One region of the Mesorhizobium sp. C399B genome, then DNA from elsewhere that is predicted to be linked to it. Evidence: riboswitches for the same ligand, from Rfam matches in the RefSeq annotation. Region 1 holds a riboswitch; each other region holds the start of a gene.

Region 1 (10,014 bases):
CCCGGCACGACGGCGACATCGACCGCGCGCCACTCGGCCGGACCGGCCTCGATCGCCTCACAGACCGCGGCGGCCATGGCAAAGACGCCGGGATCGCCGCCGGAAACGACGGCGACGTCATGGCCCTCGGCGGCCTTGACCAGCGCGTCCTTGGAGCGGGCGAGTTCCTCGCGATTATCCGAGGCGACGCGGGTCTGGTCCGGGCGCAGCTCCAGCCGGTCGAGATACGGCTTGTAGCCATAGAAGAACTTTGCCCCGGCGACGGCGCGGCTGGCTTGCGGCGTCACCTGGTCGGCATTGCCGGGCCCAAGGCCGATGACGGTGAGGCGGCCGCTCATGGCTTGGCTCCCATGACGCCAGGCCGGCCGGACCAGCCGGCAACCAGCACGATGGCGAAATAGGGGGCCTTGTCGTCCGGCTTGTCGGCGAGCTTCAACGAAACGCTGCCGGCCATGGTGCCGCGCTCGACATAGACGGCGCGGGTCAGTTTGCCGGTGGCTTCCAGCGCCCGCCTGATCTTGGGCAGGTTGCGGCCGACCTTCATGATGACGGCGGCATCCGTGTCGGCGAGACGGCGTGTCAGCTCGAACTCGCTCATCGTGCCGGGCAAAACCGTCAGGACATCGTCGCCCTGGACGATCGGCACGCCGGTCTGCGACCAGCAGCCCGACATGGCGGTGACGCCGGGGATGACTTCGGTTCGGAAGCGATGGGCGAGGCGGACATGCAGGTGCATGTAGGAGCCGTAGAACAGCGGGTCGCCTTCGGAGAGCACGGCGACCATGCGGCCGGCTTCGAGGTGTTCGGCGACCTTCTCGGCCGACTGCTCGTAGAAATCGGTGATCTGCGAACGGTAGTCGTCGTGATCCTTGTCGATCTCGGTGGTGACGGGATAGAGAAGCGGCAGTTCCAGCATATCCGGCCGGAAACGCGCCTCGACGATGGCGCGCGCGTTGCTGTTGTTGCCGCGCTTGGCGAAGTAGGCGACGACGTCGGCCTCGGCCAGGATGCGCGCGGCCTTCAGCGTCAGCAGCTCGGGGTCGCCAGGCCCCGTGCCGACGCCGACGAGGCGGCCTTTTGCCAGATCTTCTTTGACAGCTGCGTTCACAGGCCGGGCCTCGCCAGCGAATTGAGCGCGGCTGCGGTCATGGCGCTGCCGCCAAGCCTGCCGCGCACGATGGCGTAGGGCACTCCATAGGAGTTTTCGGCCAGCGCATCCTTGGATTCGGCGGCACCGACGAAGCCGACCGGCATGCCGATGATGGCTGCCGGCTTCGGCGCGCCGTCGCGCAATTTTTCCAGGAGATAGAAGAGCGCTGTCGGCGCATTGCCGATGGCCACGACCGAACCGGCCATGCATTCGCCCCAGAGGTCGATCGCGGCGGCCGAGCGGGTGTTGCCGATCTGCTTGGCGATGTCGTGCGTGCGCGGGTCGCGCAAGGTGCAGATCACCTCATTGCCGGCCGGCAGCCTGGCGCGGGTGACGCCATGCGAGACCATTTCGGCATCGCAGAAGATCGGCGCGCCGGCCGCCAAGGCGCTGCGGGCGGCGGCGACGAAATCGCTGGAGAAAACAAAATGACTTGATGCTTCGACCTGGCCGCAGGCATGGATCATGCGGATGGCAACGTCGGCCTCGGCCTCGGAAAAGCGGGACAAATCGGCCTCGGCGCGGATGATGGCGAAAGAGCGCTCATAGATGGCGTTGCCGTCATGGATGTAGTCGTAGGCGGCCATGCTTATTCCTGTCGGTAGCTTTCGGCGATTGCCGCCGGCCCGAGCCTTGTCAGGCAAGCGGCGGCGGTTTCGCCCTGAAATCGTGCGCTGCGGACCATCGCCGCGACGCGACTGACGCCGCGTGCGGCGTCATAGCCCGGCCTGTAGCCCGCAGGAAGGGCCTTTGCCGTCGCGTTCACGACAAGTCCGGCTCCGTTTTCGCCGCCGACGATTGTTAGCGCGGCAGAGCCGGGGTGAGCGCAGCCCTTGGCGCAGCCGGAAATGTGCAGTGTGAAGTCGAGGATATCAGCGTTTTCGGCGGCGATTGTCTCGGCGATGTCGCGCGTGGCGATTTGTCCGGATGCGCAGGCAGGAGTGCCGGGGCAGGCGGCGATGCGGGTGCGCGGGTCGGCGGCGATGGTGACGAAGCCGAGGGCGGCGGCGGTGGCTCGCAGGGGGTGGTTTGCGGACGACGGTTGGCCGAGGAACAGCAAGGCGCGGCCGGGGGCGAGGCGGATTTCGGCGGTGCCGAGGTTCGACGCTCGGCTGGCAAGGTCGATAAGGTTTTGCGCTGGCATGCTGCCGAAGGGCAGGCCGATGCCGAGGGCGTGGCCGCTGTTCAAGTCGAAGATGCCAACCGGCGAGCGAGAGCGCTCTACGGCGCCCCCCTCTGTCCTGCCGGACATCTCCCCCTCAAGGGGGGAGATCAGCAGGGTCGCCGCCGGCTCTCCACCTTCGACGCTGAAAATCGGCGAAATCGCCCGTGACGGCGCAATCTCCCCCCTTGAGGGGGAGATGTCCGGCAGGACAGAGGGGGGCGCGACGGAGTGCCAGCTTGCGAGAGAGGCCAATTGCCTCTCCGACAGATCCCTTGCATGCGCCTCACGGCCCTTTTCGGCAACCATCCGAAGCACTGCAACGGCAATGTCGCGTGCGGCATCCGCGTCGACCGTCGCGAGCGGCTTCGCATTCTGTCCATCACCCGCGACAGACACCAGCCACTGAGTTCCTGCGCCCACCCGCACCGCCTTCAGCCTGACATCGGCCGTCACCCCATCCATCGTCAACTGCCCGCCGCCGTCGACAACCACCGAAACCTTCGGCCCGAGCCTTGGCGTCAGCCCAGCTTCCTCGACCGCAGCCCTGACCCGCTCAGCCAAAGCTCGCGGATCGGCAATCTCCCGCGGATCGATGCCGGCCAGCGGCCCGGTCTCGACCGGCACGCCGGTGCGCACGGCGATGCCCAGCGCATCCACCTCCGCCGCCAGCAGCCCAGCACTTTCCGCTGTCAGGCCGCGTATCTGCAGGCTGCCTCGTGCGGTCACTTCCATGATGCCGTTGCCGTGCCGCAGGGCGGATTCGGCGAGTCCGATCAAAAGCTTGGGCGAAAGACCTCCAGCTACAGGATTAAGCCGCACCAGCAGGCCATCGCCGGTCTGCATCGGCGCTGACAGAGCCGGGCAGGCGCCGCGCCTTGAAAAGGCGTTCATGCCGCGACTCCGAGCGCCTCGGCCTCGGCGATCAACGCCGCGAGATCGTCGTCGATCGCGTTGCGCAAGGGATGCCAGAGACCGCGCCGGCGCGCCGACAGGAAGCGCTCGGCGATGACTTTGGCAGCGGCCGGATTTTCACGCAGGATGAAGGCGCGGACATCGGGATCGCCGACATAGGCGTCATGCACGGCCTCGATCAACGCGCCCGAAATGGCGTGCGTGGTTTCGGCAAAGCCGATGAGGCGATCGACCGTCTCGGCGAATTCCGATGCGCCGCGCGGGCCGTGCCGCATCTGGCCGGCGATGAAACGCGCATTGACGGCTCGCGCCCGCACAACCCGCGACACAGCCTCGCCGACCGAGCGCGGCTTCGGCTTTTGCGGGTCGGTGGTGTCGAGCACGATGACGTCGGCATTTCGGCCCAATGCCGCAAGGGCGGCCGAAAAGCCGCCGATGAAGGCGACATCGGCGGAGCCCTCGAGAATATCGCGGCCGGGATCGTCGCCGGTGTGGACGAGCAGATCGGCCTCGGCGATGCGGGTCTCGAAAGCGCCGGGGGAGGCAATGCCTTCGCCCTCGGCGCCGCCATAGGCATGCGATGTCGCATCGAGATAGGCGCGGCCGATTTCTTCGCGCCCGACCCAGTCGCCGCTGGACAGCAGGTCCTCGACGCCGGCGCCATAGGTGCCGGGCGAGGTGCCGAAGATGCGCGGGCCGATCTTGCCATCGGCGCGGGTTCTGGCGGCGAGCGGGTTTTCCGAATCGTCCTCGTCGCGCGCGGCTACGGCGTTGGCGGCGGCGTCGATCAGCGCGATCTGGGTCGGGAACATGTCGCGGAACAGACCCGAAATCCGCCAGGTGACATCGACGCGCGGGCGACCGAGCGTGGCCGGCGGCAGCACTTCGATGCCGGTGATGCGGCCGGTGGCACTGTCCCATTGCGGCCGGCAGCCCATCAGCGCCAGGCCTTGCGCGATCTCCTCGCCGCCAGTGCGCAGCGAGGCCGAGCCCCAGAGGTCGATGACCAGCGAGCGCGGCCAGTCGCCATGCGACTGCATATAGCCGCGCACGACTTCTTCTGCCGCCGCCTTTCCCAGATCGTAGGCGGTCGGCGTCGGCATGGTGCGCGGGTCGGAGGTGAACAGGTTGCGGCCGGTGGGCAGCACGTCGGAGCGGCCACGCGCCGGTGCGCCCGCCGGACCCGCCTTGATGTGACGGCCGTCGAGCGCGGCAAGAAGTGCTGCTTTCTCGGCCTCCGCGCTTTGCACGCGCATGGCGTCGGGCTCGTCGTCGGGAGCGCGGCCATAGATGTGCAGGCCGTCCTTGATGGCGAAATCCTTGAGGTCGCAGAGCCAGGCGTCGATGCGGCGCAGCGCCTCGTCGGGCGCATCGGTTCCGGCGACGCCGGCTTCGGAGGCGAAGCCGGTCTTTTGCGCCGTGTCGACGATCAGCTTGGCCAGACGATCGCGGCGGCGGCGGTCGAGGCCGTCGGCCTGGGCGTATTCGTCGACGAGGCGTTCGAGCTTGTGCTGCCCTTCGTCGAGGCCGGCACCGGTCAACGGCGGCGGCAGATGGCCAAGCGTGACGGCGGCGATACGCCGCTTCGCCTGCGCCGCTTCGCCGGGATTGGAGACGATGAAGGGGTAAATGACGGGCAACGAGCCGGTGACGATCTCGGGGAAGCAGTTTTGTGAGAGCGCTACCGTCTTGCCGGGCAGCCATTCCAGCGTGCCATGAGCGCCGACATGGATGAGAGCATGGATGCGGAGCGATTTGCGCAGCCACAGGCCGAAGGCGATGAGGTTGTGGCGGGGAGGGAGCGTCGGGTCGTGGTAATCGGCGCGGCGGTCGGCCGAGCGGCCACGGTCGGGGGCGAGAGCGACAGTGATGTTGCCGAAGGTGGCGGCGCGGAAGGGGAAGCCGCTCTTACCCTCCCCCTTGTGGGGAGGGTGGCCCGCAGCGCCGGGTGGGGGTGGTGCACCGCTACCCCCACCCCGTTTCGCGCTATCCGCTTCGCGAATGTCGCGAACCGACCCTCCCCACAAGGGGGAGGGTGAAGGAGCGCCCCATGCCGCCTCGACTGCAGCCAGTGCCTCAGCCGGCAAATCCTTTGAGAAGTCCAGATACTCATCCAGCCCCAGCCCACCATCGCTCCGCCCCAACGTATCCAGCAGCGCACGCGGCGTTTCTGGAATCCCGTCAACGCGATAGCCCTGCTCCTTCAGGTCATGCAGCATGGCCAGCACGCTGGACGGCACATCCAGGCCCACTGCATAGCCAGTGCGGCCGGGCGCGCTCGGATAGTCCGGAATGAGGATCGCCAACTTACGCGTCGCGCGGGGCGTCTGCTGCAACCGTGTGAACGCCGCTAGCCTGTCCGCCACTTGCGCCACGCGATCCGGTTCCGGGCGGTTGGCGAAAGCGCGGTGGCCGAGCGCCGGGTCGGTCTCGCTCTCGCCCTTGAAGGAAATCGCGCCGGCAAGGATACGGCCGTCGAGTTCGGGCAGCACGACATGCATGGCGAGGTCGGCGGGCGCCAGGCCGCGCTGGTTGTTGTCCCAGACGTCGCGGCGGGTGGTGGCGACGATGACCTGGAAGACCGGCACGCCGGCGCGGTCGAACAGGGTTTGGACGCCGGGTTCGGCGCCGGAGGCGAAGGCGGTTGCGGTGATGATGGCGGCGGGGTTGAGCGAGGCCAGTGCGGTTTCGACGAAGGCCAGGGAGGTCGGGTCTTTGAGGCTGGAGACGAAGATCGGGACCGGTCTCATGCCGCGCTGGCGGAGTGCATCAAAGAGGGCATCGATTGGCGCGACATCGGCGGCCAGCAGCATCGAGCGGTAGAAGAGGATGGGGATAATGGGAGAGTTGATGTTGTCTGCGCCGAGTTCCCGCCCACCCCCCTCTGTCCTGCCGGACATCTCCCCCGCAAGGGGGGAGATTGTGCTCTCATCGACGCTTTCGCCAATCGGGGATGTTGCAGAGGAATCTATTATCGGCTGGGCAGAAAAAGTGCCGAGGTCCGCGCCGGCTGATCTCCCCCCTTGCGGGGGAGATGTCCGGCAGGACAGAGGGGGGTGTGAAGGAACGCCGACATCGGCAAAATCCAACTTGCCTACGACGCCGCGGCCAGGCTCGTAGTAACCAGCTTTCGGCACGCTGACCGGCTCAGCCGCCGCCGCATCCTGCCCAGCCAACCCCGCCAGCCGCTGCATCAGTGCTGCCATATTCTCCGGTCCGCCCTCGCGGAAATAACCAAGCAGGACGTCCAGATCCTCGCGCGGCAGCGTCGAGGCTTCGATCAGCCTGAGATCCTCGTCGTGGCTCTCGCCCGGCAGCAGCGCCAGCTTGATGCCGTTCGCACGGGCAGTCGCGGCAAGCTGGTCGCAGCCATAGCGCCACCAGTCGTAGCCGCCGAGGATGCGCACCAAAATCACCTTGGCGTGGCGGGCGACGCTGTCGATCCAGAGGTCCACGGACATGGGATGGCGCAGGTCGCGCAGCGCCGCCAGCCGCATCGACGGCAGGCGGGCGGCATCGGCCTTCCACGCCGCCGCGAGGCCGGCGAGGTCGCTGTCGGTGAAGGACAGCGCCACGATATCCGCCGGCGTCTGCCCGAGATCGACGGGCTCGGCGAGATCGTCGAGCGAGGCGGATGTGGTGGTGAGTATATGCATTTCGGCTCGTGGTTTGGATCAGCCGGCGAGTATACGCTCGATCGCCGGGCGGTTCAGTCCTTTCAGGCCAATGACGACAAGACGCGAGCGGCGGTCGTCCTCAGCCGCCCAGGCGCGGTCATAGTAATGATTGACGCGCGGGCCGACGGCCTGCAGCAAAAGCCGCATCGGCTTGCCGCCGACATCGACGAAGCCCTTTACACGCAACACGTTTTCCTGTTCGGCGGCGGTGGCGACGCGCTTGGCCAGGTCGTCGGGATTGGCGATCGAGGGGATGTCGACGATGAAGGTGTCGAAATCGTCATGCTCATGATCGAAAGCGCCGTCGTGATGCGACTTGCGGTTCTCGATGTCGTCTTCGACGGCGAGACCGAGGCCAAGCAGCACCGACGGGTCGACCTTGCCATGCGCAGTCGGCACGATTTTTACCGCGCGGGCGGAATGTTCATTGATGATGGCGTTGGCGCGGGCCGAACCGGGGGCGTCCATCAGATCGCTCTTCGACAGGATGATCAAATCGGCGCAGGCGATCTGGTCCTCGAACACTTCTTCGACAGGATCGTCATGGTCGAGCGTCTCGTCCTGAGCGCGCTGTGCCTGCAAAGCGTCCATGTCGTTGGCGACGCGGCCTTCGGCCAGCGCCGGGCCGTCTACCACGGCGATGACACCGTCGACGGTTACCCGGCTCTTCACGCTCGGCCACTGGAACGCCTGGACCAGCGGCTTGGGCAGAGCCAGGCCCGAGGTCTCGATCAGGATGTGGTCAACCTTCGGTGTCAGCGCGAGGATCTTGTCGAGGGCGGGCACGAAATCGTCGGCGACTGTACAGCAGATGCAGCCATTGGCCAGTTCGACGATGTTTTCCTCGGGGCAGGTGTCGATGCCGCAGCCTTTCAGGATTTCCCCGTCGATGCCGATGTCGCCGAACTCGTTGACGATGATGGCGATGCGCTTGCCGCCGGCATTTTCCAGGAGATGGCGGACCAGCGTCGTCTTGCCGGCGCCGAGGAAGCCTGTAACGACAGTGCAGGGAACACGGGAGAGGTTGGCGGCCGGGTTTGAAGCGTTCATCGTCAGTCCTTCAGCATGTCGAGGGGTGGGATGCGGGCAACGAGGCCGCGCTTGAGGCTATCGGGCCGGCCGCGCCACGGGATGAGGCCGTCGGCCGAAGTCGCGAAGAGCTTTGCGCCGGTAACGAGGTCGGCGCCGCTGGTTGCGGTCAGATCGCCGAAGACATAGCTCCAGCAGCCATCGCGCAGGATCGCGGCGCTGAGGCGGCGCTTGCAATTGCCGAGACATTCGGCGGTGCGGACCCGGATATCGCCGGCAGCGGCGCGGCCTGTGTCCTCAGCCAGCAATTCGCCGGCGCGCGGATGGGCGTCGGAACCGGTCTCATCGCGGCAGGAGGCGCAGACGATGACGGTCACGCCGGTCAGGGCGTCGTTGTCGCCGGACGCAATGTCCGTTGTGCCAGCCGAAAAACTGCTGTTCTGGTCCAAAAACCGTGCTCCTTGCCCGGAAACCCGCCAGGCGATCGGATACTTTGTCTCAGACGGCAGGTCTCCTGGCTCGCGGGTCATCGCCTTGGTTAGCCGCCTTCCCGGTGTTACCCAGTGGCTTTCGGCCTTGGCTCTTCGCTTACAGTTGCGGGGACAGCCGCGGATTTGGGATTTTTTCGTCCCGCACCGCATTCCCTCTTGGCCCTTGCCGTTGCGGGCAGGGGACCGTCTGGAGCGGATTTAGGCTTTTGCAGGCAGCGGTGTCAACGCACGGCTACGACATGGCAATGTCGGCCAAAGGCTTCCCCAAATTGCCGGCCGGCGTCACTTCGATGCGCTCAAGGCCAAGCCAGCCCTGCATCTGCTTCAATTCCTCGAGCAGCTGGGCAGCTGTCTCCGGCGGTGCGCCGGGCTCGGCGTACGCGGCGTGGACGCGAAGCACGCTGGCCGGGCGGTCGGCCCTGAGGTCGACGCGCCCCACGATGCGGTCGCCGAGCAGGAAGGGCAGGACGTAATAGCCGTATTGGCGCTTTTCGGCCGGGGTGTAGATCTCGATGCGGTAGTGGAAATCGAACAGGCGCTCCGAGCGCGACCGTTCGAAGACGACCGGGTCGAACGGCGCCAGCAGCGCACGCGCCTCGATCTTGCGCGGCAGGCGGGCGTCCTTGTGGAGGTAAGCCTGTTTGTCCCAGCCTTCGACGCGCACCGGCAGCAGTTCGCCCAACTCGACCAGTTCCTCCAGCCGGCCCTTCATATCGGCCGGCGACAGGCGGAAATAGTCGCGCAGGTCACCCGACGTCGCGATGCCGTGGGCGCGGGCGGAAATGCGCAGCAATTCGCGGTGCGCGTCCTCGGCCGCCGGCACCGGCAGGTCGAGGATCGCCTGCGGCAGCACGCGCTCGGGCAGGTCGTAGAAGCGCTCGAAGCCACGGCGGTGCGCCGTGGTGATGCGTCCGGCCCAGAAGAGCCATTCGAAGGCGTGCTTGGCGTGGCTCCAGCCCCACCAGCCGCCCGAACCTTTCTGTCCCTCCAGTGCCGAAGCGGCAATCGGGCCGCGCTCGGCGACCGCGCGGTAGATCTCTTCGATATAGGCGGCGTGCTCGCGGCCCCATTTGGCGAGGCCCAGATACATTTCGTCGCCGCTTTCAGCGCGCTGCATGCGCCAGCGCATCAACGGGTATGTCTCGACCGGCAGGAAAGAGGCCTCATGCGCCCAGTACTCGAATACGGTGCGCTTGCGGGTGACTGCGGCGTTGTCGAGCAAAGCCAGCGGGTAGGGGCCGAGGCGCGAATAGAGCGGCATATAGTGGGCGCGCACCACGGCGCTGACGGAATCGATCTGCAGCAAGCCGGTGCGCGACAGCACGCGGGCGAGGTGGCGGCGATCGGGCGTGCCGCCCGGGCGCGGATCGAGAAATCCTTGCGCGGCGAGCGCGATGCGCCTGGCCGTCGGGAGTGAGATTTTGTCCTTCGTCAAAGTGTCTTGCCTCGAACCATTTTCCCGACTTTAGCCGGCGATTCCGGTGATGCTAGCAGGCAAATGGCGGGAGATGTGTCAGGAGACAAAAGTGGAGTGAAAGATGAAGGAAATCAAACAGGAGGAGATCGGACCAGTTTTTCCCGGCCTGCCGT
Region 2 (10,014 bases), 2.9 Mb from region 1:
AGATCGGCAAGGTCGTCATGGACATCGACCTTGAGCGGCTCATTGCTGGCAGCAAGCGCAGACGACAGCTCGCCCGAAAGCGGTTGTGCCGGTGTTTCGGCTGGCGCAAGCAACCCGAAATCGAGCAGTCGGGCAACGAAGCTTTCGAGGTCGGCCAGGCTTATTTTTGCGGCGCCCGCGGCAGCTCCGACCAGCGCTTCAGTGGCGACGCCGGACGACAAAGCCTGCCAGACCCGGCTGCCGGAATCGGAAAAGCCGAAATACTTGCCGTTCGAAAGATCGAGAACGACGGCTTCGCCATCGAATGATTCGAAAACGATGTCCTTGCTTGCGACCGCGTAGACCCGCTGTTGCATCGCTGTGTCCCCCGTCCCATGCGCCCTGAAGGGATGCGCCGGCTTCACGGTCTGCCAAGCCCTTCCTAAGTGCGTCTAAATCACTTGGCCGTTGGTTGGCAAGACAAAGACCCGCGAATACAAGCCTGCGTCGGCGACCGTTGCGGCGAAGTCGACCGGCTCAAGCCTCGATTTCGAGCGCCGACAATGGTTTCGAGCAGCAGGCAAGGATAAAACCGTCATCGATCTCGTGGTCGAGGATGCCGCCATTGTGGCTCATCTCGACTTCGCCGGAGACCTTCTTCACCTTGCAGGTGCCGCACAGGCCGAACTCGCAGGCGGCGGGAATCCGCACGCCCGAGCTGCGCGCGGTCTGCAGCACGGTCTGGCCGGCGACGCAGCCGGCGTCGACCTCCGAAAGCGAGAAGCGGATCGGCGTCACGGCTTCGACAGGTGCAGCGATGCCGTCCTCGACCGGGGAGGCAAACGGCGCCGGAATTTCCTCCACCACAGGCGCGGCAAAGCTCTCCTGATGGTATTTCGTCATGTCGAAGCCGGCGGCATCCAGCATGCCGCGCACGGCGCGCATGAACGGATCGGGGCCGCAGCAGAAGATTTCGCGCTCGCGGAAGTCCGGAGCCAGCAAGGGCAGCCGGATCGCATCGATGCGGCCCATATGGCCGTACCAGCCTTCGCGGCTGGAACGTTCCTCGATCATGAAGCCGAGCGACAGGCCGGGCATATGGCCGCCGAGCAGTTCGAGTTCCTTGCGGAAGATGATCTCTTCGGCACGCCGCGCGCAGTTGACGAAACCGACATCGGTCCATGGCGCGCAGTCGTTCAGCCAGCGCAGCATCGACATCATCGGCGTCACGCCGGAGCCGGCGGAAATGAACAGGTATTTGGCCGCCGGGTGGCTGTGCAACGAGAAGTCGCCGGCCGGTCCGTAGGCCTTGACATGCGAACCGGGCACCAGATGGTCGAACATCCAGCGCGTGCCGATGCTGCCGGCCTGCGCCTTGACCGTCACCGCGATCGAAAACGGCCGCGATGGCGACGACGACAGCGTGTAGGTGCGCATCAGCGGCCCGTCCGGTGTCGGCAGTTCCAGCGTCAGGAACTGGCCCGGCTTGTAGCGGAACCAGGTCTGGTTGTCGGAGCGGAAGGTGAAGGTCTTGACGTCGGGCGCCTCGTCGCTGACGCCGATCACTTCCAGCACCTGCAGCCTATCGTTCCACGGCGCCATCTGGTCAAGATGGCGATAGAGCCCAAGATCCGTCATCGCATTCATCCTCTGGTCCCTCTTCGCCTGCTCCAGCTCACGCGACGCTGCGTAGCGCCGGCCGGCCGCCTTCGGCAAGGCGCGGGCCGATGAAGGCCGCGTACCATTCGACGAACTGGATCACGCCGCCCTCGTGCAGCTCCGAATAGGGGCCGGGCTCATAGGCCGGAGACAGGATGCCAAAGGCGTTTTCCTCGACGATGCGGCGGTCCTGGTCGTTGGTCTCGGTCCAGACATGGGTGAGCTCCTCAAGGTTGTAGTCGACCCCCTCGACCGCATCCTTGTGCACCAGCCACTTGGTCGTCACCGCGGTTTCGGTGGCGCTGATCGGCAGCACCCGGAAGGTGACCGCATGGTCGATCAGTATGTGGTTCCAGGTCGTCGGATAGTGGTAGTGCATCAAGGTGCCGATGCGGTCGGCGGCAACAGTGTCGGACAGGTTCTTCGTCACCGCGCGCTTTCCGGACATCGTGTAGCTGACGGCATCGCGCAGCAGCGGCGCGCGGGTGGCGCGGTATTGCCCGGCCGGATCGATGCGGAACTTGCTCGGCAGGCCCGCCGCCTCGCATTTCGCCCAGTGCGCCAGCATCTCCGGATCGCTGTCGGCGCCCTGCACGCCGGTCACCGTCGGCGCTTCGGGGAATGTCTTGCACAGCTCTGGATGATTGCCGGCGCAGTGATAGCATTCGCGGTTGTTTTCCCAGACCAGCTTCCAGTTGCCCTTCTCGATGATGGTGCTCTCGAAGGCGACCTTGGCTTCATTCAGCCGGTGCGGCTTGAGGTAGGGCTCTATCATGGCGCGCATCGGCGCAAAGTCGGCAGGTTCTTTCGCCAGGCAGATGAAGATGTAGCCGCCGACGCTCTCGCAGGCGACGGGCTTCAGGCCGAACTGGCTCTTGTCGAAACCGTCGGCCATCTGGCGGGCAAACAGCAGCCGGCCGTCAAGCTCGTAGGTCCACTGGTGATAGGGGCAGACAAGCTTTGCCGCCATGCCCTTCTCAGTGTTGCAGACACGGCTGCCGCGATGGCGGCAGGAATTGTGAAAGGCGTTGATGTTGCCCTTCTGGTCGCGGACCAGCACCACCGGATAATCGCCGATCTGCACGGTGATATAGCTGCCGGGCTTCGGCAGTTCGCAATCATGGCCGATGAACAGCCAGTCGCGATACCAGATAAGCTCCATGTCGAGCTTGAAATAGTCCGGGTCGGTGTAGAAGGGCTGTTCCAGCGAAAAGCCTTGCTTGCGGCCGTTCAGGAGCCTCAGCATGTCGTTGCGCGTATCCATAGTTCTGTCCTCGTGGTTTAAGGACTGAACTTGGTGGTGATGGAGGAAGGATCGGACGCAGGCCGGCGCGGCGCCGGACATGCACTATCCACCTCTTGACCGCCCACCGCGATCAGTCGAGTCTATGCATCTCGGGCTGGTTTCCGGGCTCTGGAGTTGTCCTTGCGGACCATCGCGACACCTTCCCAGGCTCTTGCCCAGTGGTCTCCCGTTGCGACTTCAACTCCACCACCGTTGCGGGGGCAGCGCCGGATTCTGACCGGCTTCCCAATTCTCCGCTGCGTCGTCACGAAGCGGCACCTGAGATGCGATCATCTAATCACGGCAGCGATCGCGACGTCGGCATGAAAGCGACATCATATCCATGCGGCGCGACACGCGCGGCATACGCCCCCCGCCGCCGGTCAAAGAGCTGAGACGTTTCTTGCGACGCCATCATCGCCGTTTCGAATCGCTGCGGATCCAGTTCGATCGGGGGCAAAAAGGGCTCAACGGTATCGAAAAGTTACTATTAGCAATCTCTAATCGAACCGAACGGTTCGTTTCTGTTGACAATGCGTGCAGGACGGTGTGAACGACGGCCCGGAAACCGACATCGGAGCGAACCACTCGGTTCGGCATAAGCGACTGAAAACAATGCGATAAATGACCATAGAGGAACTTCCTGGCACAATTTCAAGGTGCAGGACCGTGGTCCACACGGAACAACTTCGTGATTGGAAACCAGCCTATGGCTTTCCCACATCGGGGCTGTCCGAACGACGCGAATTCCTCCCAAGACACGCCGCTAGACGGACAGACAAACTGGAGTACTAAAAATGAAAAAGATCATCCTCACTGCCGCAGCCGTTTTGGCGATCACCGGCAGCGCCTTCGCCGGTAGCGACAATTACGGTTCCAATGGTGCGAACCAGCCAGCCGTCTCGGTCGACAGCTCGTATACGGCTTCCATTCAGAAGCCGGCGCACGCTGACAAGCAGCCTGTCGTTCAGGGCGCCGACCGCGACCTCTACGGCAATCGCTGATCCCGACCAAAGAAGGGCGGCTAACCCGTCGCTCTCGGGATCCCAAAAAATTCAGGAGTATTTGAAATGAAAAAGATCATCCTTGCTGCCGCCGCCGTTTTGGCCATCTCCGGCAGCGCTTTCGCCGGCAGCGACAACTACGGTTCGAACGGCGCCAACCAGCCTGCGATTACGTCGACCGATAGTGGCCATACGGCTTCGGTTGAGAAGTCGGCTCCAGCCGAGCAGGCGCCTGCCCACGGTGCCGACCGTAACCTTTTCGGCCGCTAAAGCCGGTTTCCAGCACGTGGCGGGCTTATCCGCTGCAGCTGGCGGCATCAGAAAAATTCAGGAGACTAAAATGAAGAAGATCGTTCTCGCCGCCGCAGCCGTTCTGGCTGTTTCGAGCGCTGCCTTTGCCGGCAGCGACAATTATGGCTCCAATGGCGCCAACCAGCCGGCCGCTGCCGTCGACACCACCCGCACTTCGTCGACCGGCACCAACTCGGCGCTCTACAAGCTGCTGAACTCGTCGGACGACCAACAGAAGTTCGTTCCTCAGAGCAGCGACAGGGATCGGTTCGGCAACAACTAACAGCCGAAGCTTAAAAAAAGAGCGGCGGGCCTGGCCCGCCGCTCTTTTTTCATGCCTGTACGACGCAGCTATCTCAAGCCGCCTTCACTTCCACCGGCTTGAGCGAGAAGGAGTGCCCATCGGCGTCGAAGATGTGCAGGTCCCCGGCATCCGCGGTCAGCCGCAGCTTTGCCCCGCGCTTGACCTCGACATTGCCGGGCAGCTTGGTCACCAACGGCAGGTCAGCGCGGCCGATATCGACATAGACAAGCTGCACCTCGCCGAGTTGCTCGACATAGTCTACCACGCCCTCGAAAAGATATTCCGCGCCGGTGGCGGCCGACAGATCCTCCGGCCGCACGCCGAAGCTGACTGCCGCACCCTTTGCTGACGCCGGCGTTGCGATCGGCACCGTTGCCTTGCGGCCGCCGACATGGCTGACGATTGTCGGGTTGCCCGTCCTGTCGATTGTCGCCGGCAGGATGTTCATGGCCGGCGAGCCGATGAACTGGGCAACGAACAGATTGCCGGGCTTCTTGTAGAGGTCCATCGGCGTGCCGACCTGCTCGATATGGCCATCCTTCAGCACGACGATGCGGTCGGCGAGCGTCATCGCTTCGACCTGATCGTGGGTGACGTAGATCATGGTCGTGGCAGGCATCGATTCCTTGAGCTTGGCGATCTCGATGCGGGTCGCGACGCGCAGCGCCGCGTCGAGATTCGACAGCGGCTCGTCGAACAGGAACACTTTCGGATTGCGCACGATGGCGCGACCGATGGCGACACGCTGGCGCTGGCCGCCCGACATCGCCTTGGGCAGGCGGTCGAGATATTTGGTCAGCTGCAGGATTTCGGCGGCCTGCCGCACCCGCTTGTCGATCTCGGCCTTGCTTTCCTTGCCGATCTTCATCGAGAAGGCCATGTTGTCGTAGACGGTCATGTGCGGATAGAGCGCATAGGACTGGAACACCATGGCAATGCCGCGCTTGGAAGGCGGCACGTCGTTCACCACCTCGCCGGCGATCTTCAGCTCGCCGGAGGTGATCTCCTCAAGCCCGGCGATGGACCGCAGCAAGGTCGACTTGCCGCAACCCGACGGGCCGACGAAGACGATGAACTCGCCCGACTTTATGTCGAGGTCGATGCCGTGGAGAATGTGCAGATTGCCGTATGATTTCTTCACCTGTCTCAGCGTGACATCGGCCATAATTTCCTCCCAGTGATTTCCCTAGAGAACCTGGATTTCCTCAAAAAATCCAGTTTCGTCAAAAACTCAGTCGATGCGCCCGAACCAGGCGCCGTAGCCGCCGAGGCGGATGGAACCTGTGCCGGATTGTCCCGAAAAACCGTGCCCGGCCAATGGCAGCAACGCCTGACCACCGAGATCGACCTCGGCCGGCTTGCTGGCCAGATTGAAGACGCAGACGATCTGCTCATTGCCCTCACGGCGGGTGAAGGCGACGGTGTCGCCCTCGCTTTCGATGAACTCGATGTCGCCTTTGGCCAGGGCCGGATGCTGGCGGCGGAAACCGAGAAAGCGCCGGTAGTGCTCGAGCAGCGAGGCCGCGTCGCCCTGCTGAACATTGACCGCTTGCGACAAGTGCTTGCCCGGCACCGGCAGCCAGGGCTTGGCCGTCGAAAAGCCGGCATTGCTGGCGGTTGCATCCCACACCATCGGCGTGCGGCAGCCGTCGCGGCCCTTGAATTCGGGCCAGAAGCGAATGCCGTAGGGGTCCTGCAGATCCTCGAACTGCAACTCGGCTTCGCCAAGCCCAAGCTCCTCTCCCTGATAGAGGCAGACCGAACCGCGCAGCGACATCAGCAGCGCCGAGATAACCTTCAGATAGGCGGCCGGGTCGGCCTCGTCGGCGGCCCAGCGCGAGGCCGGACGCATCACGTCGTGGTTGGAAAAGGCCCAGCACGACCAGCCGTCACTGGCGACTTTGCCGAAGGCTTCCAGCACCTCGCGCACCTTGGCGGCGCTGATCTTTTCCGGCGCCAGGAAATCGAAGGAATAGCACATGTGGACGCGTTTGCCGCCGGCGGTGTAGGCGGCGACCACTTCCAGCCCGCGTTGCGAATCGCCGACTTCGCCGACTGCGGCGGTTGCCGGATATTCGTCGAGCAGCGCCCGGAACCGTTCGAGGAAGGCAAGGTTTTCCGGCCGGCTCTTGTCGTAGATATGGTCCTGGTAGTTGTAGGGATTGACCGCAGGTGCTGTCTGGTCGTTGCGCTCTTCGGGCGGCAGCGGCGGATTGTTCTCCAGCCCCTGGCTGTGGAAGTAGAAATTGATGGTGTCGAGGCGGAAGCCGTCGACGCCGCGCTCCAGCCAGAAGCGGGTGACGTCGAGCAGCGCGTCCTGGACTTCCAGATTGTGGAAGTTGAGATCGGGCTGCTCGGACAGGAAATTATGCAGGTAATATTGCTGGCGGCTGGTGTCCCACTGCCAGGCCGAGCCGCCGAAGATCGACAGCCAGTTGTTGGGCGGCGTGCCGTCCGGCCTGGCGTCGGCCCAGACATACCAGTCGGCCTTGGGATTGCTACGGCTGCCGCGGCTCTCCTTGAACCATGGATGGTTGTCGGCGGTGTGCGACAGCACCTCGTCGATCATCACCTTGAGGCCGAGGTGATGGGCTTCCGCAACCAGCGCGTCGAAATCGGCGAGCGTCCCGAACATCGGGTCGACGTCGCAATAGTCCGACACATCGTAGCCGAAATCCTTCATCGGCGACTTGAAGAAGGGCGAAATCCAGATGGCGTCGACGCCGAGCGAGGCGATGTAGGGCAGCCTGCGGATGATGCCCTTGAGGTCGCCGATGCCGTCGCCATTGGAGTCCTGATAGGAGCGCGGATAGATCTGGTAGATCACCGCGCCCCGCCACCAGTCGCGATCGACGGCGAGATCGGGCTTCGAGGTCGCCTTCAAAGCGGCTTGCATAAGTCTCAACCTCCTTTGACCGAGCCGGCCAGCAGCCCGCGGACGAAATAGCGCTGCAGCGAGAAGAACACGATCAGCGGCACGATAATGGTGACGAAGGCCGATGTCGTCAGGATTTCCCAGTCGCCGCCGCGCGAGCCGAGCAGCGCGTTGAGCTTCGCGGTCAGCACGATCTGGTCCCCTTCGGTACCGAGGAAAACCATTGCCACCAACAAATCGTTCCACACCCACAGGAACTGGAAGATTGCAAAGGACGCCAGCACCGGGAAGGACAGCGGCAGCACGATCTTGACGAAGATTTCGAAATCGCTGGCGCCATCTATGCGCGCCGATTCCATGATCTCGCGCGGCAGGCCGGCAATATAGCTGCGCAGGAGATAGATGGCGAAGGGCAGGCCGAAGCCGGTATGCGCCAGCCAGATGCCGAGATAGGTTTTCGACGGCACACCGAAGAAGATGCCGACGCCGTTGTAGATCTTCAAAAGCGGGATCAAGGACATCTGCAGCGGCACGACCAGCAGGCCGATGATTGTGGCGATCAGCAAGGCGCGGCCGGGAAAACGCATCCACGCCAATGCATAGGCGGCGAAGGCGGCGATCAGGATCGGGATGACCGTCGCCGGGATGGTGACGGTCAGCGAGTTTATGAACGAGCGGCCGATGCCCTCCGAAAACAGCACGGTCTTGTAATTGTCGGTGGTGAATTTCGGTGGCGCCGACGAGGCGTAATAGACGCGCTGGCCACGGTCGCCTTCGAAAGCCTTGGGCGAACTCATGACGAACGTTCCGTCGGCATTGAGCTGCAAGGTCACGCCGTCGCCGAGATCGGCAGTGGTGCCGGCCGGATATTGCGTCGGTGCCGCCGACTTGACGCCGAAGGCGCTGATGTTGCGCGCAGCACCGTCGCCGAAGATATTGCCGGCAAGCACGAACTTGCCGTCCTTCTCGACCTGCGCCGAGGCCGGCGGCAGGCGGCCGGCTTCAGTCTGGCTGGAGCTGGAGAATGAGTTCCACCAGCCCGAGGCGATGATCTGGTCCTTGTCGCGCAGCGACGAGACCAGGATGCCGAGCGTCGGCACGGTCCAGATGGCGACGAAGACGAGCACGGCGATGTGGACGCCGAAGCGGCTGGCAAAGGACTTCCCGGTCGCGACGGCCATCTCAGTGTCCTCCCGTCTCTTTGTTCGCCTGGCGGATGTTCCAGACCATGATCGGGATGACCGCGATCATGATGATGATGGCGATGGTGGCGCCGCGGCCGAAATCGCCGCCGCCGCGGAACATCCAGTCGAACATCAGATTGGCCAGCACCTGGCTGTTCCACTGGCCGTTGGTCATGGTCAGCACGATGTCGAACACTTTCAGCACCAGGATGGTGATCGTCGTCCAGACCACGGCGATGGTGCCCCAGATCTGCGGCACCATGATCTTCCAGAATATCTGGAACGGATTGGCGCCGTCGATGACCGCGGCTTCAAGCGTCTCTTCGGGGATGCCGCGCAATGCCGAAGACAGGATGACCATGGCAAAGCCGGTCTGGATCCAGATCAGGATGATCATCAGGAAGAAATTGTTCCAGAACGGAAGCGATATCCAGACCTGCGGCTGGCCGCCGAAATACTGGATGATGGCGTTGAGCAGACCGATCTGCGTCTGGCCCTCGCCGCGATATTCGTAGATGAATTTCCAGATCACGCTAGCGCCGACGAAGGAGATCGCCAGCGGCAGGAAGATCAGGCTCTTGGCGATCGTGCCCCACCAGATCTTGTCAGTGAGCACGGCGATTATCAGCCCTAGAAAGGTGCAGGCAGCGGGCACCACCGCCAGCCAGATGATGTTGTTGAGGATCGAGTTGCGGAACTCGCGGTCGCCGAACGCCCATTCATAGTTGGCGAAGCCGACAAAATGCTGGCCGCCGCGGTCGAGGAAGGACAGCCAGAGCGTCGCCACCACCGGATAGATCAGGTAGACGGTGAGGATGATCATCGCCGGGCCGACGAACAGCCACGGACGGACCAGTCCTTGCCGGCGCAGATTGTCGATGGCCGCAGCCCCGGCCACGCCGCGCGACGGGAATATCAGGTCGACCAGCTTGTTGGCGCCCCAGAAATAGGCGACGCAGCCGCCGACGCCGATGATGATGACAAAAATGGCCGATAAGATCTGAGCAGCCATGGGTCCCTCTTCCCTGCGCATGATCGGCCGGGCCTTGAACAGCCCTGGCGATGTGGCTCTGCGCCGATTTAAGTTATTCTGAAACGAACGAACGCAAATCGGTCCGGCGTAAGGCGCCGGTCGGATCCGGGCCATAGCGGCCCGGATCCAGTCTGTGGAGGAAGTCCTGAATTTGCCGCCAAAGCGGCTGATTACTTGGCAGTGGTTACTTGCCAGCTGACTGCTTGCCAGCTGACTGCTTGCCAGCTGACTACTTGATAGCGTCCCAGCTCTTCTGGATGTCGGTGGCGACATCCTGCGCCGACTTGCCGCCGACCAGATCGATCATGCCGGTCCAGAAGGCGCCGGCGCCGATCTTGCCCGGCATCAGGTCCGAACCGTCGAAGCGGAAGGTCGAGGCATTGGCGAGAATATCGCCCTG
Region 3 (10,014 bases), 2.9 Mb from region 1:
GATGAGCTTGCCATGACTTCCGAACAGAAACAGGGCCTGGCGCTTTTCATGGACAAAGGCTGCTCGTCCTGCCATGCCGGCATCAACGTTGGTGGGCAAGCCTATTTCCCATTCGGCCTCGTGGAACAGCCCAGCGCCGAGGTCCTGCCGGACAAAGACAAGGGCCGATTTGCGGTCACCAATGCAGCCGATGACTACTATGTTTTCCGCGTGGCGCCGCTGCGCAACGTTGCACTCACCGCGCCATACTTTCATTCGGGCAAGGTTTGGGATCTGAAACAGGCCGTCGCCATCATGGGGACCACCCAGCTTGGCGTAGTACTGGCGGACGAAGAAGTTGACCTGCTTGTTGCCTTCCTCAACTCGCTGACCGGAGAGGCACCCGAGGTCGCCTATCCCATCTTACCCTCCGAAACGGCGACAACGCCCCGGCCTGTAACGCAGATCTCAGGAAAATAAAGGGCCAACTGGCTGCGGACGTCGCAATCGAAAATGATTGCGGCTTTTACTTGGGCCACACGAATTGCCACATCCATCTCCGAATTGGCGGGTGGCTAGCAATACCCGAAACCTGCCACCTCGCCCGTAGTCTGCGCGAATCAGCTGGGGAAGCGGACAGACGCGCAGCACCATATATTGTCGCCGCCTGGGCGAACATGCCAAGCAGTCTACTTTGAGAAACGACGTGTGTACGATTTGTTCGAGGCGCGGGGCCTGTATGTTCCCAAGGACCAATACTATAGCGTAGTGTCACATTCATATTTCTGCGGGATGAGGACACGTGCCGAAGGCAAATTGCACATTTTCGCCGAGTGGCTTATTCCAAGAGTGTGATCGGGTTGGCATATTCCCGGCCGACGTCCGCCAGCCGGCAACTCCCCACACGGTGAGGAAGAGAAGCCTCACGCCTGCACTTTCTGCCGGAGCGCGCGCGCCGCAGCGACCATGTTCATGAGGGCAGGGCGGACCTCCTCCCATTTGCGTGTTTTGAGGCCACAGTCCGGGTTTATCCACAGTTGGCCGTCGGACAGTCGCTCGCGGGCAAGCATGACTAAGTCCGAAATCTCGCCGGCTTCCGGGACGCGTGGTGAGTGAATATCATAAACGCCGGGACCGATTTCGTTCGGATATTTGGAGCTCGTGAAGGCGTCCAACAGTTCCATCTTCGAGCGCGACGTCTCAATCGAAATGACATCCGCATCCATTTCAGCGATCGCGTGAATGATCTCGTTGAACTCCGAATAGCACATGTGGGTATGAATTTGAGTCGCGTCCTTTACACCCGTTGAAGCGATCCGGAAGCATTCGACAGCCCAGTCGAGATAGACTTTCCAGTCAGATTGGCGCAGTGGCAATCCTTCGCGAAACGCGGCCTCATCGATCTGGACCATCCTTGCGCCGGACCTTTCGAGATCCCTCACTTCGTCGCGGATGGCGAGCGCGATCTGGCGGCAGGCTTCGGAGCGGGGTACGTCGTCGCGAACAAAAGACCAATTGAGAATGGTGACTGGGCCTGTGAGCATTCCCTTCACGGGCTTTTCCGTAAGCGACTGGGCGAATTGCCACCAGCGCACTGTCATCGGGTTGCGCCTCGATACGTCGCCGAAAATGATGGGGGGACGCACGTAGCGCGACCCATAGCTTTGTACCCAGGCATGCTGGGTGAGCGCGAAGCCGGACAACTGCTCGCCGAAATGCTGTACCATGTCGTTTCGCTCGAACTCACCGTGCACCAGCACGTCCAGCCCGATCTCTTCCTGCCAGCGAATTGCAGCCTCGATCTCCTTCTTCAGGAACGTCTCATAGTCGACATAGCTCAGCTGGCCCTTCGCATGAGCGGCCCGCGCCTTGCGTACCTGCGGCGTCTGCGGGAAGGACCCGATGGTCGTCGTCGGGAACGGCGGCAGCCCGAGTGAGCCGGCTTGGACTCTGGAGCGCTCGCCAAAAGCGCTCTCTCGTCGCTTCGCGCTGTCCTCAATGCTAGCGATCCGCCCCTGAACAAGCGGGTCATGGATCCTCGTGGATGTCACGCGCGTGGCGGCAGCCTCGGCAGACGCTTTCAACGCGCCTGCCACCGCATCCCTGCCTTGGGACAGGGCCCGGGCCAGCAAGACCAGCTCGTCGGTCTTCTGGGCCGCGAAGGCGAGCCACGACCTGATGTCGGCGTCGAGTTCCGTCTCCATGCGCAGATCAATCGGCACATGCAGCATCGAGCAAGAAGGCGCGATCTCGACGCGGTCCAAGGGCCAGCCGGCGACGATCGGTTTGATGCGGTCGAGAATGGCGGGCAGGTTCGCACGCCAGACGTTGCGGCCATCGATCAAGCCAAGCGAGAGCACCAGATCCTTCGGAGCGAGCCGACCCACCGTTTCCAGCTGCTCGGGAGCGCGCACGAGATCAATATGCAGCCCGGCCAGGGGCAGAGAAACCGCGGTTTCGAGATTGTCTCCCAGCGACCCAAAATACGTAGCCAGCATGATCTTCAGCTCGGGCGCGGCTTTCGACAGCTGGCCATAGGCGAATTCGAACGCAGCTCGTTCGTTCGGGTTCAGATCGAGGACAAGCGCTGGCTCATCGATCTGCACCCAGTCGGCTCCCGACAGCTTCAGCTTCTGCAGGACTTGCTCGTAAACGGGCAGCAGCCGCGGTAGGAGCGCGATGGGACCGAACCCCTCGGCAGGCGATTTCGCCAGCTTGAGGAAGGTGATGGGTCCAAGGATGACTGGGCGTGTGTGAATGCCGAGAGCTTTAGCCTCGAGGAAGTAATCGACCGGCTTCGATGACGAGAGGGCGAACGTCTGATCATCATCGAGTTCCGGCACAATGTAGTGGTAGTTGGTGTCAAACCACTTGGTCATTTCCATCGCGGTTACACCAGGTCCATGAGCCTCCTCCTGGTGACCAGCGTGTCCACAATCCTCCGTCTGACCCTGGTTGCCGCGCGCCATTGCGAAGTAGATGTCAAGTGGGACCTCGCCGCTATTCCAGCCGTAACGGGATGGAACGGCCCCGACCATGGCTCCGGTGTCGAGCACATGGTCGTAAAGCGAGAAGTCGTTCGACGGGATTTTCGACACGCCGCGATCGCGCTGCTCTTCCCAGCTAGCGGCACGGAGCGCCTTCGACGTCGTGAGAAGGTCGCCAGCGGACGATGTTCCGGACCAGTAGCTTTCAAGCGCGAATTTCAGTTCTCGCCGACGACCGAAGCGCGGCACGCCGAGCGTTGCTATAGGAATTTCCTGAGAGTCAGTCATGTCATACCCCGATGGTTGGGGCGTCGATGACAAGGAAGGCGCTAGCAGGCCGGCACGAACGCCGGCTTGCAGCGGCCACCGAGACACCCCGCCCGTGGACGTAATTCGCCGTGGCAGGTCTCCTGGCTCGCGGGGTCATAGCCTCTACCCGTCTTCCTGAGGGTATTCGCCTCAGTGACATGAGTGGGGTTGGCTCGCCGCTAACAGTTGCGGGGGCAGCGCCGGCATTGCACCGGCTTCCCTCTTAGCTCCGCTGCGGCAGCGCCGCACGCGAGAACCACGACACGCAGACAATCACAGCAGTCCGCTCTTTTGTCAATGACGCATAACGAAATGTTTATGTCGTTATGTGATTTCGCTTTTACGCTTGTCTAACATTGTGAAATATTCAGTCGCCCATTGGCGGCGCTGCTCCGCTGCCACCATAGTCCAACTAATGGATCCCTGTCGGGCTGCGACATCCCTCGCAGGTCGCCGATGAAGGATTTCGGACAAGACTTCAAGCGCGTTACAACGTCATTAGAATGCAGAAGATCGCATTGGTGGCGATGTTTAACGATGCGGCCGCAAGCCGTGCGTGCGTGGTAGAAGCGGTTTTCTCGGAGTGAGCGCCAAACCGTGGTCCGAGGGGAATTGGCACGCCAGTCGTCATCACGGGTGACTAGGCAATCGTGATGACTCCGCTCGGCGGCAAAAGACCACACTGACGGAGCCTGGCTCAAGGGTCTGATGCAAAGCCCGACTGTGGTCCCGATAAGCCGCTTAAGCCGCATTCAGGCGGTCAGGATAAGTATCTCTCTCTCCAAGCGCTCGGCATTGAGGGATGCGCAAATGCAGGCAAAGCTCGCGTGCTTCATATTCTGCATCATACGATCGGCAGGACCCAGTTTTTATCCAGTGCACGCGTCAGCGCGGTGTGCAATTCTGGCTCGGTCCGATACGAAGGCATTTGGGCCTCGCTGATCCAGCCCAAGCCAACATAGTGGAAGTGATCCGCAGGGACCTTAACCCGGCTGCTGTCCAGTTGCCGAACGAAGTCCGCTGACCAATGGTGGATCGTATACGCTTCAAGTTTGTCCATCATCCTCCGCCAGCGTTGGATGCGTTCTTCGCGCGGCATGCTGGCCGCTCTTGAGATCGCGGTAGCTATCTCGTCGGAGAGCCTCGGATTTACCAGCAGGGCGTCCTCGCCGAAGTCTTCGGCCGCGCCGGCAAACTTCGATAACACCAGAACGCCAGGGTCGCTCGGATCTTGTGCAGCAATGTATTCTTTCGCCACAAGATTCATGCCATCGCGCAACGGCGTCACAACGCAAACACGCGCGGCTCTGTAAAGACCCGCTATCTCAGCTTGGGTGAACGACCTGTTCTCATAGATAATCGGCATCCACTCGTCCGTGCCATGCCGGTTGTTGACTTGATTGACGAGTCTTTCGACGTCGCGCCGATATTCGCTGTACGCTTGGATGTCGCCACGTGAGGGAGTTGCGATTTGCAAGAGCGAGACACGTTGCGGCTCGACTGCCAGCAGATCGAAAGCTTTAATCCGATTGTCGATGCCCTTGGTGTAGTCGAGCCGATCGACGCCGATAACTAGCTTTGCTCCGCCAAGTTTCAACTGCGAAATGTAGGCTTTCTGCGCCTCAAGCGAATCTGCGGCACACTGTTCGAATTGCTTCGGATCGATACCTATAGGAAACTTTTGGCATTGCGTCTGGCCATGGTCCGAGAAAACGACCCCGTCCTTGCTCTCCAGCCCCAAATGAGATTGGACACAGGCGAGGAAATTGCTCACATCACGGTCGGTCTGGAAACCGAGCAGATCATACTCGAGCATACATTTCATTAGCTCGCCAGAATTGGGCACGCGCTCCATCGTGTCAGACTCGGGCCATGGCGTATGCAGGAAATGGCCGATCGGCCGGTCAATACCGAGTCTGTGCAAATCAGCGCCGAGCGGCAGGAAATGATAGTCATGAACCCAGTAGACTGCGTTATCTCCCAATTCGGACACCGCGCGCGCCATGAAGGCATTGACGTCGCGATAACTTTTATAATCCTCTTCCGAGCCTGAGATCCGGTCCGGCAGCGAGTGGAGCGCCGGCCACAATATTGAATTTGCAAAACCTTGATAGTACCGAGGATAGTCCGCTGCCGGCCCAGCGAGCCACCCGATTTGACCGTTGCCACGCTGTACGAGGGGCACCTGTTGCTTATCGCCGTCGCCCAGATGCTCGGAAAAACCTACCCAGACCGCGCCGGAACGCTCCACAACGCACTCCAGGGCCGCCGAAAGCCCGCCTGTCTTGGGCTGATCAGAATTGACAGTCGCACCGCGATTGGAAATTGCGATAAGCAACTCCTATGTGGCTGCTGGGCCGCCGTGTTGAAGCGCTGGTCTGCGGCTGAGACAACAGGACGGGACGGGCCAACTTCGGCTTGTTGTTCTGGCTCCTGTGGCAAGTCTCTCATGGGTTGTTCAAAAGTGATTAGTTCGCGAACAGCCCCAGTTTGCCATGTGAGGTTCCGGCGCGGCGAGTTGGCGTTGTTCAATGCATCCATTTCATGCCTCCGTTGAATATTTCCCCCAGATGGAGCAACTGGAATTCCAAATTGGCACACCCCCTGCTGACGAGAATCTGACGAGCGTGGGAGCAAATGGCGACGGATTGTCGTGTTTCCGCTTCGGCGCCCTCAAGAACCTGCTTATCGCGAAAAATAGCTGGCGACGCGATCGAGCGGACCGTGCTTGCGGTAATTGTCGATTGTTCGGATAAGAGATACACCCAGTAGGCGCCAGCACCTGTTGAAATGAACTGAAACTATGTCGCTGCCGCCAAGGCTGCCCGGCCCGTGATGCGATTCTGCGTCTGCCGAAGAGCTTTGACACGGAGATCGGAGAGGGCGGGATAGTCCCTTTCCGCCCGTCAGGGTCCGTTTTTATCGCAATCCCTTCCTCGTTGCCCTCGACGATCCCAAAATCGTGGAAGCCAGACCGCGATGCCTAGGTTCGGATGTGTGAAATACCAGCTAGGCGAGCACTTCCTAATATCCGCGGAATGCCGGGCTTCATATCCGGCGCCTCGTCGAGATGACGAAGATGAAGCCTTGCTGCCAATTCCGCTGGTCCCAGACCAATGGCTAACCAGTCTGCCCGCATTCGGCATCGTGGGACGTGATCGCAAGTCAAGTGCTCCGACGGACGCCGCGAGTTCTCCGTTACCTCAGGAACCTTACTGGCCTTCCCCAAGCTGAGCTTCTGGAAAATGCCGGTGGCGATCTCGATGACGGTGAATGCCGTCAAGGCATGCCCGCCTTGCACCCCCTTCCAGCGAGCTTCACGGCAGCAGCATCGGTCAGTTCTCCGAAGCGAATGGCTGTCGTTATCAGCGAGCTTTGACACAGTTCCGCCACTGCGATGATCGCGTCGGTTGGGCAGCTGGTTAGTTGCCCGCGCATCTACAGCAACCCAGCCCGTTCCGCCTCGCGGCGCAAATTCTGCCTTGGCCTTGGGCCGATCTGCTGGATCACCAGGCCGGCCGCCAGTGAGCCAAGGTCGCCGCAGGTCTTGAGGTTGCGGCCCTGCGTGTAGCCATGCAGGAAACCGGCGGCGTAGAGATCGCCGGCTCCCGTCGTGTCGACCAGTTCCTTGATGGCGGTCGCCTCGATGACCACGGTCTCGTCGCCGCGCACGATCACCGAGCCTTTTTCCGAGCGTGTGACGGCGGCGATCTTGCAGTCCTTGCGGATCTGGGCCAGCGCCTCGTCGAAGGACGAGGTCTGGTAGAGCGACTTGATCTCGTGGCTGTTGGCAAAGACGATGTCGACCGTGCCCGAGCGCATCAGGTCGAGGAACTCGTCGCGGTAGCGGTCGACGCAAAACGAATCCGACAGTGTCATGGAGACTTCTCGGCCTGCCGCGTGCGCCAGCTTCGCCGTCTGCCGGATTGCTTCCTTGGCGCGCGGCGGATCCCACAGATAGCCTTCGAAATAGGTGACCTTGGCGCCAGACGCCTTGTCGGCCTCGACATCCTCCGGGCCGAGCTCGACGCAGGCGCCGAGATAGGTGTTCATCGAGCGTTCGCCGTCGGGGGTGACGAAGATCATCGAACGCGCCGTCGGCGGCTCACCCTTGAGCGGCGTGGTGTCGAAGGCGACGCCCTGCGCATGGATGTCGTGCGCGTAGATTTCGCCCAGCGCATCGCTGGAGACCTTGCCGAAGAAGGCGGCGCGGCCGCCGAACCTGGCGATACCGGCCGCCGTGTTGCCGGCGCTGCCGCCGGACGCCTCGATCGCCGGACCCATGCGGCTGTAGAGCAGTTCGGCGCGCCTTGTGTCGATGAGGTTCATCGCGCCCTTGATGATGCCGTTGGTCTGGAGGAATTCCTCGTCGCACTGGGCGATGATGTCGACAATGGCATTGCCGATGCAAAGCACGTCATAATCCGGCATCAAAATCTCCGCCAAAAAACCCGAGCCGGCTTCTCGCCACCTGCCAGGCGCGGGTCCGCCCGGTGGGAATGGGCTTTCCGCTTGCCAATCCGTTCGCCGGCGGCTCTCACGGGGCGGCGAGTCCTGCCTCGCGACGCAATTCGTCCGCCCTGTCTGTCTTCTCCCAGGTGAAATCAGGCTCTTCACGGCCGAAATGGCCATAGGTCGCTGTATTGCGGTATATAGGGCGTAAGAGATCAAGCATCTTGATAATGCCTTTCGGTCTGAGATCGAACAACTCAAGAATGAGGCGCTCGATCCTGCTTTCCTCAACCCTGGCTGTCCCCGACGTGTTGACCATGACGGAAACCGGACTGGCCACGCCGATTGCGTAAGCAAGCTGCACCTCGCACACGTCCGCAAGTCCGCTAGCGACGATGTTCTTTGCGACATAGCGGGCTGCATAGGCAGCTGAGCGGTCAACCTTGGACGGGTCCTTGCCCGAGAAGGCGCCGCCGCCATGACGACCCATCCCGCCATAGGAATCGACGATGATCTTGCGTCCCGTGAGACCACAGTCGCCGCGCGGCCCGCCGACTACGAACCGCCCCGTCGGGTTGACCAGAATTCTGATGCCTTCCGTCTCCAGGTGGGTCGGCAGGACAGGCTTTATGATTTCCTCAATGACGCCCTCGCGGACAGTCTCTTGCGAGACCTGCTCGTCATGTTGCGTCGACACGACGATGGTATCCAGGGCGACCGGGCGCAACCCCTCATAGCGCACTGAGACTTGGGATTTCATGTCAGGACGCAACCAGCCAAGCTGTGCCTTCCGGACATACGCCTGCCGTTTCGTCAAGCGATGAGCGAGCTGGATCGGCAAAGGCATCAGGGTATCGGTTTCGCGGCATGCGTAGCCGAACATGAGGCCCTGATCTCCCGCTCCCTGCTGGAGGTCTTGCCCTCTTCCCTCGTCAACGCCTTGGCTGATGTCGGGCGACTGCTCGGTGAGGGCATGGACGACGGAGCAACGCCGGCCGTCGAAGCCGACGGCCTCGTCGTCGTACCCAATGTCGAGAATCGTATCGCGCGCAACTTGGCTGTAATCCACCTGGGCATCGCTGGTAATCTCGCCAGCCAGAACGACTATCCCTGATTTTACCAACGCTTCACAGGCGACGCGCGCCTTGGGATCTGTGCGGAGGATGGCATCGAGGATGGCATCCGAGATGTTGTCGGCCAACTTATCCGGGTGCCCCGCGCCAACCGATTCGGAAGAGAACACGAACTGCCTAGCCATGAATACCTCGCTTCGGGTGTTGGATGTGGTATGGGCATTTTGCTTGGCCCACCTTACTTGTCGGAGATGCCCGGGACCTCGAACGCAGCGCACAAGTCGGCAACGTCTCTTCGCACGCAGGCATGGAGATCTTCGTCGTCTGGCCGCTGGAGGACGGAGTCAATGAAGCCAGCAATTTGCTCCATTTCCACATCGCGCATGCCCATTGACGTCACTGCTGGTGCCCCCAGGCGAATTCCGCTTGTGACCGCCGGATCCCGCGGGTCGCCAGGCACCATATTAAAGTTTGTGATGATTCCTGCCTTTGCTAGTCGCTCGGCATAGGCCTTGCCCGATAGTGGCCGATTGCGAAGATCAAGGATCAGCATGTGATTGTCCGTCCCCCCGGTCACCAGGTCATAACCTCGCTCAAGCAGTGCATGTGCCAGAGCCTTGGCATTCTTGACCGTCTGTTGGCCGTAGCTTCGGAAGGACGGGTTCGCGGCTTCGTGCAAGGCAACCGCTAGCGCAGCGATGGCATTCATGTGAGGCCCGCCTTGCAGGTGAGGGAAGACCGCCCGGTCTATTCGTCTGGCGAGATTGTATTTGCTCTTCGTATGATACAGGGCCTGATAGCGATCTTCGTTCCTTGACAAAATGAAGCCACCGCGGGGACCGCGGATCGACTTGTGGGACGTGCTGCTGACCACGTCGCAATGGCCCACGGGATTCGGGTGCGCTCCCGCGGCAATCAGGCCGCTGATGTGCGCAATGTCGGCTACGAGATAGGAGTTCGCTTCCAGGGCGATTTCTGCCATTGCCGCGTAGTCAAAGACACGCGGGTAAGCAGTTCCGCCGACCCAAATGAGCCGCGGCCGTTCCCGCTTGGCTGTCTCGCGCAAGCGGTCATAGTCAATCTGCTGTGTCTTTTCATCTAGTCCATAGGGCACGCGTTGATAGTCAGTTCCGGAAAAGTTGATGGCCCAACCATGAGTCAGATGGCCCCCTTCCGGAAGGGGCAAGCCCATGACTATGTCACCGGGACTCAAA

Evidence for each region. Region 1 has a riboswitch for cobalamin ahead of NLY36_RS04210 (DUF1636 family protein). Riboswitches for the same ligand answer to the same signal wherever they lie in the genome.
Region 2: another riboswitch for cobalamin. It lies ahead of NLY36_RS18145 (aromatic ring-hydroxylating oxygenase subunit alpha); the one in region 1 lies ahead of NLY36_RS04210 (DUF1636 family protein).
Region 3: another riboswitch for cobalamin. It lies ahead of metE (5-methyltetrahydropteroyltriglutamate--homocysteine S-methyltransferase); the one in region 1 lies ahead of NLY36_RS04210 (DUF1636 family protein).

The regions. Positions count from the first base shown of each region.
Region 1 is NZ_CP100472.1:862,836-872,849, reverse strand. Features, by position in the region: gene NLY36_RS04240 (precorrin-3B C(17)-methyltransferase) at 1-338, opposite strand, end outside; gene NLY36_RS04235 (precorrin-2 C(20)-methyltransferase) at 335-1,108, opposite strand; gene NLY36_RS04230 (precorrin-8X methylmutase) at 1,105-1,737, opposite strand; gene cobG (precorrin-3B synthase) at 1,740-3,206, opposite strand; gene cobN (cobaltochelatase subunit CobN) at 3,203-6,883, opposite strand; gene cobW (cobalamin biosynthesis protein CobW) at 6,902-7,954, opposite strand; gene NLY36_RS04210 (DUF1636 family protein) at 7,957-8,382, opposite strand; cobalamin riboswitch at 8,421-8,627, opposite strand; gene NLY36_RS04205 (winged helix-turn-helix domain-containing protein) at 8,657-9,859, opposite strand.
Region 2 is NZ_CP100472.1:3,758,088-3,768,101, reverse strand. Features, by position in the region: gene NLY36_RS18155 (PqqD family protein) at 1-356, opposite strand, end outside; gene NLY36_RS18150 (FAD-binding oxidoreductase) at 517-1,617, opposite strand; gene NLY36_RS18145 (aromatic ring-hydroxylating oxygenase subunit alpha) at 1,655-2,902, opposite strand; cobalamin riboswitch at 3,020-3,221, opposite strand; gene NLY36_RS18140 (DUF680 domain-containing protein) at 3,721-3,927, shown strand; gene NLY36_RS18135 (DUF680 domain-containing protein) at 3,994-4,197, shown strand; gene NLY36_RS18130 (DUF680 domain-containing protein) at 4,268-4,501, shown strand; gene NLY36_RS18125 (ABC transporter ATP-binding protein) at 4,575-5,687, opposite strand; gene bglA (beta-galactosidase BglA) at 5,754-7,418, opposite strand; gene NLY36_RS18115 (carbohydrate ABC transporter permease) at 7,424-8,578, opposite strand; gene NLY36_RS18110 (carbohydrate ABC transporter permease) at 8,580-9,593, opposite strand; gene NLY36_RS18105 (ABC transporter substrate-binding protein) at 9,844-10,014, opposite strand, start outside.
Region 3 is NZ_CP100472.1:4,515,620-4,525,633, forward strand. Features, by position in the region: gene NLY36_RS21500 (cytochrome-c peroxidase) at 1-459, shown strand, start outside; gene metE (5-methyltetrahydropteroyltriglutamate--homocysteine S-methyltransferase) at 903-3,230, opposite strand; cobalamin riboswitch at 3,350-3,551, opposite strand; gene NLY36_RS21510 (alpha,alpha-trehalose-phosphate synthase (UDP-forming)) at 4,120-5,613, opposite strand; gene NLY36_RS21515 (adenosine kinase) at 6,714-7,706, opposite strand; gene metK (methionine adenosyltransferase) at 7,813-8,985, opposite strand; gene glyA (serine hydroxymethyltransferase) at 9,039-10,014, opposite strand, start outside.